2 regions of the Halomonas sabkhae genome follow, and region 2 is predicted to be linked to the other one. Evidence: predicted binding sites of a transcription regulator. Region 2 holds the regulator's gene; the other holds the start of a gene.
The links. The regulator sigma-54, encoded in region 2, starts transcription at its own class of promoters, with help from an activator protein. The targets are predictions, from matches to a motif close to TGGCACNNNNNTTGCTNT.
Positions count from the first base shown of each region.

Region 1: the regulator sigma-54 is predicted to act here: its motif matches at 3,776-3,793, upstream of hmpA (NO-inducible flavohemoprotein).

Region 1 covers NZ_JAUFPM010000025.1:1,472-8,907, reverse strand. Annotated here, with positions in the region: gene cphA (cyanophycin synthetase) at 1-602, shown strand, start outside; gene iadA (beta-aspartyl-peptidase) at 628-1,809, shown strand; gene norR (nitric oxide reductase transcriptional regulator NorR) at 2,014-3,558, opposite strand; gene hmpA (NO-inducible flavohemoprotein) at 3,859-5,043, shown strand; gene QWY79_RS15525 (AraC family transcriptional regulator) at 5,065-5,958, opposite strand; gene QWY79_RS15520 (NAD(P)-dependent alcohol dehydrogenase) at 6,138-7,190, shown strand; gene QWY79_RS15515 (NADP-dependent oxidoreductase) at 7,291-7,436, shown strand, end outside.
Region 2 covers NZ_JAUFPM010000015.1:92,493-99,928, reverse strand. Annotated here, with positions in the region: gene QWY79_RS09670 (HPr family phosphocarrier protein) at 203-472, opposite strand; gene rapZ (RNase adapter RapZ) at 477-1,394, opposite strand; gene QWY79_RS09660 (PTS sugar transporter subunit IIA) at 1,441-1,911, opposite strand; gene hpf (ribosome hibernation-promoting factor, HPF/YfiA family) at 1,918-2,229, opposite strand; gene QWY79_RS09650 (RNA polymerase factor sigma-54) at 2,330-3,742, opposite strand; gene lptB (LPS export ABC transporter ATP-binding protein) at 3,912-4,637, opposite strand; gene lptA (lipopolysaccharide transport periplasmic protein LptA) at 4,634-5,164, opposite strand; gene lptC (LPS export ABC transporter periplasmic protein LptC) at 5,161-5,745, opposite strand; gene QWY79_RS09630 (KdsC family phosphatase) at 5,750-6,301, opposite strand; gene QWY79_RS09625 (KpsF/GutQ family sugar-phosphate isomerase) at 6,316-7,302, opposite strand; gene QWY79_RS09620 (calcium/sodium antiporter) at 7,341-7,436, opposite strand, start outside.

The DNA of each region.
Region 1 (7,436 bases), on a different contig from region 2:
ACGTGCCCATCACCTTCGAGGGGCATGCCCGCTTCAACATCGCCAATGCCCTGGCCGCCAGTGCCGCCGCCTACGCGTTGGGCCTCAACATTGCCGATATCCAGACCGGGCTGCAGACCTTTCACCCCACACCCGGTCAAAATCCCGGACGCACCAATCTCGTCGCGGCTGACGGTGTACAGGTACTCATCGACTACGGTCACAATGTGCCGGCGCTCGAGGCACTCGACGAGCTCGTCAGCAGCCTTCCAGCGCGACGTCGCATCAGCGTGGCGAGTGCCCCCGGCAATCGTCGTGACGAGGACCTGATGGCGTTGGGCGCCCAGCTTGCCAGGATGCACGACGTCGTCTTCATCTGCGACCCTCTGCCCCGAGGGCGGGCCGCCGGCGAGGCCGCCGGATTACTCCGCGATGGCGCAGCTTCAGCGGGGGCTGCCTGCCAGCTCGAGATCGTCCTCGACGAGCACATGGCGATCGAAAGAGCCTTCGATGAGGCCCGTGAGGGCGACCTGCTGGTCCTGTTGATCGATGATATCGACGGCGCCATCGAACGCCTCCGCGGGCGACGCTTCTCGTCCGCCCCCACTGCCGAGTCGGGATGAGCGGCGACAACCATCGAGAAACCCCATGACGCCTCGTATCGACCAGGACAGACCACTGATCACCCTGCTGAGGGTCGGTCGTCTCCACGCGCCGGAACCGCGCGAAGAGACCGACCTGCTGATCGCCGACGGACGCATCGCGGCGTTGGGACGCGACCTCGCCATACCGTCAGGCTGGCCCGTGCACCTGGTGGAGGCTCGCGACCTCACCGCCGTTCCCGCCTTCATCGATCAGCATGTCCATGTCACCGGCGGTGGTGGCGAAGGAGGCTTCGGCACTCGCTGCCCGGAGATCACCGCCACCGAGATCGCCGCCATGGGTATCGGCACGGTGGTGGGCGTGCTCGGTACCGACAGCCTCAGCCGCTCGCCGGCGGACCTGCTGGCCAAGGTCCGCGGCCTGCGCGCCGAGGGTATCGACGCCTACCTGTACACAGGCGCCTATCGCGTTCCACCGCCGACTCTCACCGGCGACCTCCAGCAGGACCTGGCCTGGATTCCCGAGGTCATCGGCCTGGGCGAGCTGGCGATCGCGGATCACCGCTCCAGCCAGCCGCGTCAGGACGAGATCGAGCGTCTGGTCAGCGAGGTGCGCATCGGCGCCTTGCTGGCTGGCAAGCGGGGCATCTGCCACTTTCATGTCGGCGACGGTGAGCGCGGCCTGGAACCGCTGCGCCGGTTGTTGTCCGAGACCGAGATTCCCGCCGACCAGGTCATTCCCACCCACGTCAATCGCCGCCATGCCCTGCTCGACGAAGCGGCTGAATACGCGCTTACCTTCGGCGCCAGCATCGATCTGACGGCCTTCGAGGATCCCGGCGAAGAAGGCCTCTCAGCCTTCGATGCGGTAGTGCGGCTGCTCGAGCGCGGCGTGCCACGCAAGCAAATCACCATCAGCTCCGACTGCAACGGCAGCCTGCCCGAGTTCAACGCACAGGGCGACTACGTCGGCATGCGCGTGGCACGCAATACCGCCCTGATCAGCGACTGGCAGCGCCTGGTGCGTGAAGACATCCTGCCGCTCGAGCAGGCCCTGGACCTGATCGCCGGCAACGTCGCCCGTGTGCTCGGGCTACAGGCCCGCAAGGGACGGCTGGCCGTGGGGTTCGATGCCGACGTGACCCTGCTCGACAGCAAACTCCAACCCCAAGCCACATTCGTGGCGGGCCGCTGCGTGTATCAAGCAGCAACCTCTCCCGGGACATGATCAACCGGATCAACGAGACCACCTTCGACTCAATCAAGCCTGATCGAGGAACTGCACCATACCCAGCGACTGCAGCGCCTGATCGAGGCTAGGGCCTGGAACCCGAGCGCTATCGCACCATGCGTCTGCACCTGATTCCTACCGAGCCGGACATTGAGTCACTCAACGCCCCTGATCAGATGAACGCCTAGTGGAACATGCTCGCTAGGCCTTCAGGCCCAACCGCCCGGCCAGGCGATGCAGATTCCCCGGGTCCATGCCGAGCGCCCGGGCCGTCGCCGCCCAGTTGTGCTCATGCTCGGCCAGGCGCTGCTGAATCAGACGCCGTTGGAAGGCCGCAGTCGCTTCCCGCATCGAGGCCTCTTCCCCGGGTGTTGTCTGAGGTCGGTCTTCGTCCACCGACGCCCCGCTACTCGATGACCGGTGCGGCAGGTCGAGATGCGCCGGCGATATCAACAGCGTCGAACGACGCACGTCCCCCGCTGCCCCACTGGATGCCTCGCCCAGTGCCCGCAGTGCCGCCCTGGCCAGGGTGTGCTCCAGCTCGCGCACATTACCCGGCCAGTGCCAGGCCAGCAGCGCGGTCTGGGCCTCATCCTCCAGGCGCAGGTTGCCGAGCCCGAGACGAATGCGGTTCGTCTCCAGGAAATGGCCCGCCAGGAGTGGCATATCCTCGAGCCGCTCGCGCAACGGCGGAACCCGCAACGGAAAAACGCTCAGCCGATGGTAGAGGTCGGCGCGAAAGCGGCCTGCCGCCACCTCCGCGGCCAGATCGCGGTTGGTCACGGCGATCACCCGCACATCGACCTTGCGCGGCGACTCGGCGCCCAGCGGCTGGATGTCGCCCTCCTGCAGCGCGCGCAACAGCTTGGGCTGCAGCGCCAGCGGCAGTTCGCCGATTTCATCCAGCATCAGGGTGCCACCATCGGCCATCACGAAATGACCACGCCGATGCTCGGTCGCCCCCGAGAAGGCCCCGCGACGGTGGCCGAACAGCTCGCTCTCGATCAGCCCTTCCGACAGGGTGGCGCAATTGACCTGCACCAGCGGCCCCTCATGACGCCGCGAGCGACGATGCAGGCCCTGGACCACCAGCTCCTTGCCGACGCCGGTTTCCCCATGCAGCAGGACACTCATGTCGGTGGGAGCCACCATCTCGATGGCCTCAGCGAGCCGTTGCATGGCCGCACTCTTCCACCGCCGGTCGATCTCGGCCGAAGGAGGCCGGGCCAGGGCCTCGTTGAGCCGGGTTCGCGTCGCCCTCAAGCGTTCGGCGAGACGCAGGCAGGTCCCCAGCAGACGCGCAATGCTCAGCAGCTGCTCATCATCCAGCACATCGAGACTGCCCGGCTCGAGGGCATCCAGCGTCAGCACACCGATCAGCCGCTGCTCGTCGCGCAAGGCCACCCCCAGGCAGTCATGCACATCGCTGAGATCATCATCCAGCAGACCATCGAAGGGATCCGGCAGGGGACTGTGCTCGGCAAACCGGCACACACCGGGATGGTTGGCAATCGCCGCCAGCCGGGGATGCTCCTGCAGGGCAAAGCGTCGCCCCCGCACTTCATCACTCAGCCCCAGCATGGCCACCGGACACAGCGCCTCGCCATCCGCCACCATCAGGGTGCTGGCATCGGCCGGAAAGTCGCCCACCATGGCCTCCAGCAGCTGCCGCCAGTGGGCTTCGGAGGCCTCATGCTCGGCAAGCTGTGCCAGCAAGGCACGCAATGCCTGAAGAAATGCCGTCATGCTAGCGCCTTGTGTCGATCGCGGGGATATCCACGGGGAACACTGTCATCATGACACCATGGTGTCATTTTGACGATTGTCCTTTTGATCATGGTACCTGCCTGCCTGACTGGCCTGGCTTCAACCTGATCGGCAAGTTCTTTCTCCTGCTCCATGACCCCAGATAATTCAGTGTCTTATGAAGGCCATGCGACAGGATGTCGCAATGACACACCCATGGCACGGCCCTTGCTCCTGTCAGCATGAAGCCCGCCGTTGCACGGCAGGCCCTGCGTCACTCGATCACCGACAGGAGACACCATGCTCACCCAGGCCCAGGAAACCATCATCGCCGATACCGCCCCGGTCGTCGCGGAGCATCTGAATGCCATCACCGCGCACTTTTATCCGCTGATGTTCGAGCGTTACCCGGAGGTCAAGCCGCTCTTCAATCAGGCTCATCAGGCCGATGGGGGCCAGCCGCGGGCACTCGCCGGTTCGGTGCTGGCCTATGTGCAGTTACGCCAGGACCCGGCCCGGGCGCGGCACGTGCTGGAAAGCGTGGTCAACAAGCATGTGTCGCTTAACATCCAACCGGACCAGTACCCGATCGTCGGCGAGTGCCTGATGGCGGCCATCGGCGATGTGCTGGGTGACGCCGTGACGCCCGAGGTCGCGGATGCCTGGGGAGCCCTCTACCAGGAACTGGCAGACCTGCTGATCGAGCTCGAGGGCCAGCGGTATCGCGCCTTCGCCGCGGCACCCGGCGGCTGGCGAGGCGAGCGGCGCTTTCGTATCGCCTGCACTCGTCAGGAGAGCGCGGTCATCCGCTCCTTCGTGCTCGAACCGGAAGATGGCCAGGCCGTCGCCGATTTTCAGCCGGGTCAGTTCATCGGCGTGCGCCTGATGATCGACGGCACTCCCGTCTATCGCCACTACAGCCTGTCGGCATCACCCAATGGCCGCAGCTACCGGATTTCCATCAAGCGCGAAGCGCAGGGACAGGTCAGTCGCCACTTCCATGACAACCTGGACGTCGGCGATGTCATCGAACTGCTGCCACCGGCCGGTGACCTGACGCTGCCGGAGGAAGGCCAGGACCCGATCATGCTGCTGAGCGGTGGTGTCGGCCAGACACCGATGCTGTCGCTGCTTCGCCAGGCCCTGCAGCAGGGGCGCCGTGTCACCTACCTGCATGCCGCCCGGGATCAGGCCCAGCATGCCTTTGGCGACGAATTGCAGGCCTGCCGGCGCGACTACCCCCAGCAGCTCGAGGTCGTGACCCTCTACGAGCAGGCCGACGAGTACCCGGCGCAGGCGCCCTCCGGTCGCGTGACCCGTGCACTGTTGGCCGAGCACCTGCCAAGTGGCAACCCACGCTGCTATTTTGTCGGCCCCCAGGGCTTCATGGTGGCCGTCAACCAGCACCTGGCGGCGCTGGGCGTGCCGGAAAGCCATCGTCATTTCGAGCACTTCGGTCCCGCACGGGCACTGGAAGCAGCTTGAAGGTCAGACCGGTCGAGTGTCTCAGGAAGCCTGCAATGCCCGTTCCTGCTGACGGTGCTTGAGGGGAGAGTCACCGAAACAGCGCTTATAGTCGCGACTGAACTGCGAGACACTGCGGTAGCCTACTGCCTCGGCGGCCTGATTGACATTGCAGGCCTCCTGCACAAGCAGCTGCTGGGCCTTGATCAGCCGCAGCCGTTTCAGATACTGCAACGGCGAGGCCTGGGTCACCTGCTTGAAGTGCTGGTGAAAGGTCGAAGGGCTCATGCTGGCCTGTTGTGCCAGCGTCTCGATGGCGACATCCGCCGCATAATGCTCGTGCAGCCAGGTCAGTACCTGAACGATGCGCGAATAGTGGCCATCATGCTGCACCAGGGCACGCATCGCGGCGCCCTGCTCGCCCTTGAGCGCTTCGAACACCACATCGCGGACCCGGGCCTCGCCCATGGCCGTCGTCTCGGCCGGGTCATGCAGGGTGCGCAGCAGGCGCTCGACAGCCGCTTGCATGCCGGCTGTCATGGACACCGAATCCATGGGAGTCGGCGACTGCTCCACCTCGGGCTCGCCCATGGCCGTGACCAGCTCGCCGAGCAGTGCCGGGTCGAAGCGCACCGAGACGCCCAGCAATGGTGCCTCCTCGGACGCGTGCGTCTCGCACTCGAAGGGCAGCGGCAGAGTCTGCACCAGATACTGACCGGGGCCGTAATGGATCTCCCGATCCCCCAGATGACCGACCTTGTGCCCCTGGGCAACAATGATCAGGCTGGGATCATAGATCAGTGGCGTGCGCGGCACCGGACGTCGCGACGCCATCAGCGTGACGGATGGCAGGGAGGTCGGCATATAGCCATCACGCTCGACCAGCGGGGCGATCAGCTCGATCAGCGGACAGGGTCGCGCGGCGGACTCGGTCATGCGGCTCCTTGACGGCATCAGGCAAATGAATGAAACAATTTTAGCCCCTTGAATAGCGCCGCGTCGCCGCTGACTGGAGGAATTGACAAAAATTCCGGAGAAACCTCGGTCCTGTCCGGTGCCGACCGGCCCCATAATGCGGGGGTACATCAACCCGATGGAACCAACAGGAGAGCCCCATGAGTGCCACTCGTGCCTATGCCGCTCAGGCAAGCGACCAGCCCCTGACCCCCTTCAACTTCGAACGTCGCCAACCCCGCCCGGACGACGTTGCCATCGAGATCCTCTACTGCGGCGTCTGCCATTCCGATCTGCACTTCGCCCGCAACGACTGGGGCTTCAGCCAGTACCCGCTGGTGCCGGGCCACGAGATCGTCGGCCGGGTCACTTCCGTCGGCGATGATGTCAGCCAGTTCAAGGTCGGCGACATGGTCGGCGTGGGCTGCATGGTCGACTCCTGCCGTCACTGCCAGGCCTGTGCCGAAGGCGTCGAGCAGTACTGCCTGGAAGGCATGACCATGACCTATGGCAGCCCGGATCGCCAGGACGGCACCATGACCCAGGGCGGCTATTCCGACAGCGTGGTGGTCAGCGAGCACTTCGTGCTGCGCATGCCCGAGGGTCTCGACCCGGCTGCCGCCGCGCCGATCCTGTGCGCCGGCATCACCACCTATTCGCCGCTGGTCCACTATGGCGTCAAGCCCGGCCACAAGGTCGGCGTCATCGGCATGGGCGGCCTGGGCCACATGGGCGTCAAGCTGGCCAAGGCGCTGGGCGCCGAGGTCACCGTCTTCACGCGCACGGAGGCCAAGGTCGAGGAAGCCCGTCGCCAGGGCGCGGATCACGTCGTCGTCTCCGGCGATGACGCCCAGATGGAAGCCGTGGCCGAAACCTACGACTTCATGCTCGACACCGTGCCGGTGCAGCATGACTTGAACCCCTACCTGGCCACGCTCAAGTACGACGGCATCCATATCATGGTCGGCCTCGTCGAGCCCATCGAGCCGGCGATTCAGGGCGCCAACCTGGTCTTCAAGCGGCGCGTGCTGGCCGGCTCGCTGATCGGCGGCATTCCCGAGACCCAGGAGCTACTCGACTTCTGCGCCGAGCACAACATCACCTGCGATATCGAGACCATCAACATCCAGGACATCAACACCGCCTACGAGCGCATGGAGAAGGGTGACGTACGCTACCGCTTCGTCATCGACATGGCATCGCTCAAGGACTGATCGGCCGAGCCTTACAGGTCGCTTCATAACACTGGCCGCCTCCAGGGGCGGCCGGTCGTTTTGCTCCAGCCGATAGTCCGGTTCTTACAGGAGAACTTGCATGCAGTCCCGCTTTTTCACCCTCACCGATCACCCCCAGGGCACGCCGGCTCGCGAGCTGTTCGCGCTGCGCGAAGCCGAGCTCGGCGAGCTCGCCGACGGCGAAGTCCGGGTGCGCAATACCTGGTTGTCCGTCGATCCCTACAT
Region 2 (7,436 bases):
AGAGGAAAGAATGCGGCTGGCGCCGCTTGAAGAAGGAAGAACGGCGCTACGCGCCTTGAAGAGGTAAGAACGCGGCTCGCGCCGCTTGAAGAGGGAAGAAAACCCTTGACGCCACAAACCCAGGCACCAGCCTGGCTTCTTCCTTCTTCCTTCTTCCTTCTTCCTTCTTCCTTCTTCCTTCTTCCTTCTTCCTTCTTCCTTCTCAGGCTTCCTCATCGAACCGTGCGTCGAACAGTTGCTCCAGCGCGTCGAGCACCGCTTCGCCGTCTTCGCCGTCGGCTTCCAGGGTCAGTTCGGTGCCGCAGGGCGCGGCGAGCATCAGCAGCGACATGACATTGGCGGCGTCGGCGCTCTGGGCGCCGTTGGAGACCGTTACGCTGGCGTTGTAGGCCTGGCAGCATTGCACCAGTCGCGTGGCGGCGCGGGCATGCAGGCCGCGCTTGTTGGTCAGGGTGAGCTTGCGGCTGGCCACGTCCTCAGGGTTCCTTCTCGCAGTCGTCCGGTGCGGGGGCCGTTTCCGGAGAGAGACGGCTGAGTTGTATGCCCAGTTCCCGGTGGCGGAGACGCACGCCGGGATAGTGCGTGGCCAGGTCGTGGGCCAGGCGCTCGGCCAGGTAGACGGAGCGATGCTGGCCGCCGGTGCAGCCGATGGCCACGGTCAGATAGCTGCGCTGACTGGCCTGATAGCGGGGCAGCCAGCGTTCCACCCAGGCGCGGATGTCGGTCTGCATTTCCTCGACCATGGCGTAGCCGGCGAGGAAGTCGACCACATTGCGGTCGCGCCCGGTGGACTCGCGCAGCGACGGGTCCCAGTACGGGTTGGGCAGGCAGCGCGCATCGAAGACGATGTCGGCGTCCAGGGGCACGCCGCGCTTGAAGCCGAAGGATTCGACCGTCAGGGCCAGGGCCTCCGAGCCGCGATCGGCGAGCTGGTCGGCGATGCGGCTGCGCAGTTCGTGCACCGACAGGCGCGAGGTATCGATCACCAGATCGGCCAGGTCGCGAATCTCGGTCAGGGCGCTTTCTTCATGATCGATGGCCTCGGCCAGCGTCATGCGGTTGTTGCGCGTCAAGGGGTGGCGTCGGCGCGTGGCCGAGTAGCGTTCCAGCAGGATGCGCGCATCCGTGGTGAGGTAGACGACCTGGCACTGAATGTCTCGCTGGCGCAGCTCCTGCAGCAGGCTGGGGAAGCGCTGCAGGGCGTGCGGCAGGTTGCGGGCATCGATGCTCACGGCCACCGAGGGGTTGAGCTGGTCGCTGCGCAGTTCGTCGACCAGGGAGCCAAGCAGCATGGCCGGCAGGTTGTCGATGGCATAGAAGCCGAGGTCCTCGAGCGCCTGCAGGGCAATCGATTTCCCCGAGCCTGAGCGGCCACTGATGATGACGATCTGCATGGCGGTCTCCTGGAAGAGGCTTGGGGCGAGGCCGCATAGGGGGCCGTCAGGCGGAAGACTGTCGGCGGATCGCTTCGACCAGACATTCGTGAAGGGCGTGCTGACTGTCGGCACGCCGCAGGGCGTGGCGCGTATCGGCGTCGTTCATCACCGCGGCGGCCTGGCCGAGCAGTGCCAGATGGGCATCATCGGCGGCTTCGGGCACCAGCAGGACGAACACCAGGTCGACCGGCTCGCCATCCACGGCGTCGAAGTCGATGGCATCGGCCAACTTCAGGAAGCCGGCGATGGGCGCCTTGCAGTGGGGGTTCCGCGAGTGCGGAATGGCCACGCCGTGGCCGATCCCGGTACTGCCCAGGCGCTCCCGGCCGATCAGGCGGCTGAAGACCTCCTGGCTGTCCAGGCTGGGTGTATTCTGGGCGATGAAGGTGCTGAAGAATTCCAGCACCCGTTTTTTGCTCCCCCCGGGCACATCGAAGAGGGTGCGCTCGGGGGGCAGGATGGTTTCCAGAGTCATGATGGGTCAGCGCACGCTGGCGGCGCCCTGGGCGCGTGCCTGGGATTTTTCCTTGTGCTTCACCAGTTGCCTGTCGAGCTTGTCGGCCAGGGCATCGATGGCGGCATACATGTCGCTGTCCTTGGCCTCGGCGTGCAGGTCGGCGCCGGCGGCGTGAAGGGTACAGGCGGCTTGCTGGCGTTCCTTCTCCACGGAGAGTGTCACTTGTACGGTCGTGATGTTGTCGTAATGACGTTCGAGACGCGCGAGCTTCTCTTGTACATAGTCCCGCAGGGCGTCGGTCAATTCCACATGATGGCCGGTGAGGTTGACTTGCATGACACGCTCCTTGCTCCATGGGTTGTGGCTTGATTGTAACCCTTTTTGGAGTCGTGCAAACCCCCTGTCGCCCGCTGGCCGCGTACGCTGTCGTCAACGTTCAACGCAGGCGCTTGCGTTGGCTCGAGGAAGGGATGTGCATGGACTCGCGATACTTGGCCACGGTGCGTCGTGCCACCTCGATGCCTTCCTCGGCGAGGAGGCTGACCAGCTTGTTGTCGGACAGCGGCTTGCGCGGCGTCTCGTCCTGGATCAGCTTGCGGATGCGGGCGCGGATGGCGGTGCTGGAGTGGGCCTCGTCACCATCGCCGACATGACTGGAAAAGAAGTACTTGAGCTCGAAGACGCCGCGTGGGGTGTGAATGTACTTCTGGGTGGTGACCCGGGAGATCGTCGATTCGTGCATTTCCACTGTCTGGGCGATATCGGCCAGGATCAGCGGTTTCATGGCCTCCTCGCCATGCTCCAGAAAGTCGATCTGGCGCACCATGACCTCATGGCCGACCCGCAGCAGGGTGTCGTTGCGGCTGGCCAGGCTCTTGAGCAGCCAGCGGGCTTCCTGCAGGTGGTCCTTGAGGAACTGGTTGTCCTGGCTCTTGTCGGCGCGGCGGATGAGCGCCGCGTAATCGGGCTGTATGCGCAGGCGGGGCAGGGCGTCAGGATTGAGTTCGACCTGCCAGCCCTGGTCGCCGCGTCGCGCGATCAGGTCGGGAATGACATAGTCATCGCCGCCGGCGGTGAAGGCGCTCCCGGGTCGCGGGTCAAGCTCTCGAATCAGCGCGATGACCTCATCGAGCGCCGCGTCGTCCAGGCTCAGGCGGCGCTTCAGCAGGCGTCGGTCATCACTGGCCAGGGCCTCGAGAAACTGGCGGGCCAGGCGCCTGGCCTGGGGCAGATGGGGCGTATCCCGAGGCAGGGCGGCGAGCTGCAGCAGCAGGCATTCGCTAAGGTCGCGGGCGAGGACACCGGTCGGTTCGAACTGCTGTAGCCGCTGCAGCACCCTCTCCATGTCCTGGTCCGTCAGCGCGTCCAGTCCCTGGGCGCGCAATCCTTCACGGATGTCTTCCAGCGGCTGGTCGAGGTAGCCATCGTCGTTCACGGCGTCGATCAGGCTCTCGGCCACCCGTGTGTCGGGCTCCTGCATGCCGCTCATGGCGAGCTGCCAGGTCAGGTGCCCCTGCAGGCTCTGGCCGGCGGCCTGGCGTTCGAAGTCCGGCGCCTCGCCACTGCCCGTGCTGCCCAGCCCGGCATCCTGATAGGTGTCCGACCAGTCACTGTCGACGGTCAGTTGATCGGGAATTTCACTGGCCCAGTCGTCTTCCGGCGTGTCGCTCACGGCCTGTTCGCCGAAGTCTTCCTCGAGCTCCAGCATGGGGTTGGATTCCAGGGCCTGCTGGACTTCCTGGCGCAGGTCGAGTGTCGAGAGCTGCAGCAGAGCGATGGCCTGTTGCAGCTGAGGCGTCATGGTCAGCTGGGTGCCGAGCCGCAGTTGCAGAGAAGCCTTCATGGCCATAGACGAGGGGTCCGGGTGACGGTCTTGGAGCTTCTACCCTAATCCGGCGAGGTGCTTCATGCAAGACTCGGGCCAAATGGAGTGGCCCCGGTGGCTCGATTCATGATTCTTGACGATGCTGTGTTGCACGGGCGGCTGGCGATCGGGGGCCGAGCCCCGGCGTGCGGGGTCAGAGGCGGAAGTCCTGGCCCAGGTAGACGTCACGCACGCGCTGGTTGGCGAGAATCGTCTCGGCATCGCCCTCGGCAATGATCTGACCGTCGCCCACGATATAGGCGCCGTCGCAGATATCCAGTGTCTCGCGCACATTGTGGTCGGTGATCAGTACGCCGATGCCACGGGTCTTCAGCTGGCGAATGATGCCCTTGATCTCGCCCACCGAGATCGGATCCACCCCGGCGAAGGGTTCGTCCAGCAGGATGAAGTCGGGCTCGGTGGCCAGGGCGCGGGCGATCTCCACGCGGCGACGTTCGCCTCCGGACAGGCTCATGCCGGCGTTGTCGCGGATATGTGTCACGTGGAAGTCCTCGAGCAGGGACTCCAGCCGCTGGCGACGACCACTGCGGTCGAGATCCTTGCGTGTCTCGAGGATCGCCATGATGTTGTCGGCCACGCTCAGCTTGCGAAAGATCGAGGCTTCCTGGGGCAGGTAGCCGATGCCGGCGCGGGCCCGTTCGTGCATGGCGGCGTTCGACAGGTCATGGTCGTCGATGCCGACTCGGCCGGCGTCGGCACGCACCAGTCCCACGATCATGTAGAAGGAAGTGGTCTTGCCGGCCCCGTTGGGGCCGAGCAGGCCGATGACATGGCCCTGGCCGATTTCCAGGCTTATGTCGTGGACGACCCGGCGGCGCTTGTAGCTCTTGGCCAGGTGGCTAGCGTGCAGCGTCTTCATTGGCCTTCCTGCTGTTCGGGCTCCAGGGTCATGCGCACGCGCTGGTTGCCCTCCACGCCTTCCGCCGAGGAGCGCGCCTGGACGACCCGGCGGTCGAGGAAATATTCCAGATAGCCGCCATTGAAGGTGTCGTCGCCCTTGTGCAGTTCGGCCTGGTCGACCAGTTCCAGGCGGCGTTCCGCGACATGGTAGACGATGCGCCTGGCCCAGCCCTGGACGAGATCGGCATCGGGCGCCGGCTTCTGCTCGATGTAGGCCCGTCCGCCGGTGGCAATGGCCCGCGAGAGCTGACCGGCATCATTGCGGCGAATTTCCACGCGCTCACCCTGCAGTTTCATGCTGCCCTGCTGGATGCGCACCTCGCCCTGATAGACGGCCGTGCCGGCTTGATCATCGAGCTCGAGGCGGTCGGCTTCCACCTGGATAGGGGCACTGGCATCGCCCTCGAGGGCCAGTGCCTGCGGGACTGGCGTCAGCAGCAGCGTCACTGCCAGGCCCAGCAGCGGGGGCAGGGTCGGTCGCATCATGGCGCGGGGTCCTCATCGGTTGCCGGCGGATGGTGGCCGCGGACATTGTCGGTCAGTCGGGCCCGGTTGTCATCGAGCCAGACATCGAAACGTTCGGCCTGCATGCGTTGCGGCGGCTGGCGCAGGGTGACCGGCGCTTCGCTCCAGGCATGAGCCGTATCGGCATTGTAGTGCAGGACCCGGGTCGTCAGCTGCCAGCGCTCCTCGGGTGCTGCCAGGCGCACATTGCCGCTGAGCACCAGTGGCGAGCCGCCGCTTTCCAGGCGGCCCTGTTCGGCGCGTGCCGTCCAGTGGCGCCCGCTGTCATCGCGCAGCCGCAGGTCCGGGCTTTCCAGTCGGGTGACATCGTCGCCGGGCGTGTGGGACAGGCGTGGCGCCTGCAGCTGCTGATGCGGGAGTCCCTGGGCGTCATAGCGCGTCGCCTCGAGGTCCTCGATATAATAATCGGGCTCGCCGGACGTGCTCGGTGGCAGCGGTCCGTGCGAGTCGCTCTGGCGCTGGTCGAGCAGTGTCAGGCCGCCGCCCAGGGCCAGCAGCAGCACAAACAGCCAGGTTCGAAAGCCGGGTCTGGGGAGTCGCATGATGTTACCCCGGATCCTTCAGGTGGCGGGCGAGCATGGCCTCCCAGTCTCCCCGGGCCTGGAGCAGGGCATCGCAGATCTCGCGGACGGCGCCGTGGCCACCCGGGCGCTCGGTGACCCAGTCGGCATGGGCGGCGATATAGGGCGGCGCATTGGGTACGCTGATACCGACCCCGGCATGATGGATAGGGGCCAGGTCGGGCAGGTCGTCGCCACAATAGGCCACCTCGTCGAGTTCGAGCCCGAGTTCGTGGCTCAGCCGGCGCAGCACGGGCAGCTTGTGCTTGATGCCCTGATGAAGGTGCGCAATTCCCAGTGCCGTGGCCCGCTCGGTGACCATGGAAGAGTCGCGTCCGGTGATCAGGGCCACGCGCACGCCGACTTCCTGCAGCATCTTGATGCCCTGGCCGTCCAGGGTGTGAAAGGCCTTGGTTTCGCTGCCGTCGGACTGGAAGTAGAGCCGGCCATCGGACAGCACGCCATCCACGTCCAGGGCCAGCAGTCGTATCCTGGCCATGCGCTCGAGCAGGGAGGGGGAGAGGGGCGTGTCGGGCATGACAACTCCGGTGATCAGATGACGCCGCTGGCCAGCAGGTCATGCATGTGCAGGGCGCCGACCGGATGACCGTCCGGATCCACCACGGCCAGCGCGGTGATGCGGTTGTCTTCCATGATGCGCACGGCCTCGGCCGCCAGGGTGTCGGGGGAGATGCGCTTGCCGGGAGCGGTCATCACGTCGTCGACCGTCAACTGGCTCAGGTCGGCGTGATGGTCCAGGGTACGCCGCAGGTCACCGTCGGTGTAGACACCCACCAGGTAATCACTCGGGTCGACGACACAGGTGAAGCCAAGCCCCTGCCGGGTGATTTCCAGCAGGGCATCGCGCAGCGGGCTGCCGGACGCCACGCGCGGCAGGCGACTGCCGTGGTGCATCAGGTCCGATACACGCAGCAAGAGACGCTTGCCCAGGCTGCCGCCGGGGTGGGACAGGGCAAAGTCCTCTTCGGTGAAGCCGCGGGCCTCCAGCAGGGCCACGGCCAGGGCGTCACCCAGGGCCAGGGCGGCGGTCGTCGAGGAGGTGGGCGCCAGGTCCAGGGGGCAGGCCTCGCGTTCGACGCCGGCGAAGAGGTGGGCGTCGGCATGGCGACCGAGGGTCGAGTGCGGACGCCCGGTCATGCTGATCAGGGGAGTGCCCAGGCGCTTGAGCAGGGGCAGCAGGGCGGTCACCTCGGCCGTCTCGCCGGAGTGCGACAAGGCCAGGACCACATCGCCGGGCGTGATCATGCCCAGGTCGCCGTGGCTTGCCTCGCCGGGATGCACGAAGAAGGCAGGGGAGCCGGTGCTGGCCAGGGTGGCGGCAATCTTGCCGCCGATGTGGCCGGACTTGCCCATGCCGGTCACCACCACACGGCCCGAGCAGCCCAGGATGAGTTCGCAGGCGTGTTCGAAGTCGCCATCGAGATGCTCGATCAGGGCGCCGATGGCCTGCTGCTCCAGGGTCAGGGTACGTATCGCGCTGTTGCGCAGCAGGTCGGAAGGGGAGGTCGTGTCAGTCATGGTGTGATTGTTGCCTGTCCCGGGAATTCTCTCAAGGATCAAACGCCAGCGGTGATCTGCTGACTGCCCAGCCAGATCAGGTAGCCGACGTAGATGGCGGTCAGCACGGCGCCCGGCAGGCGCTTGATCTGCCC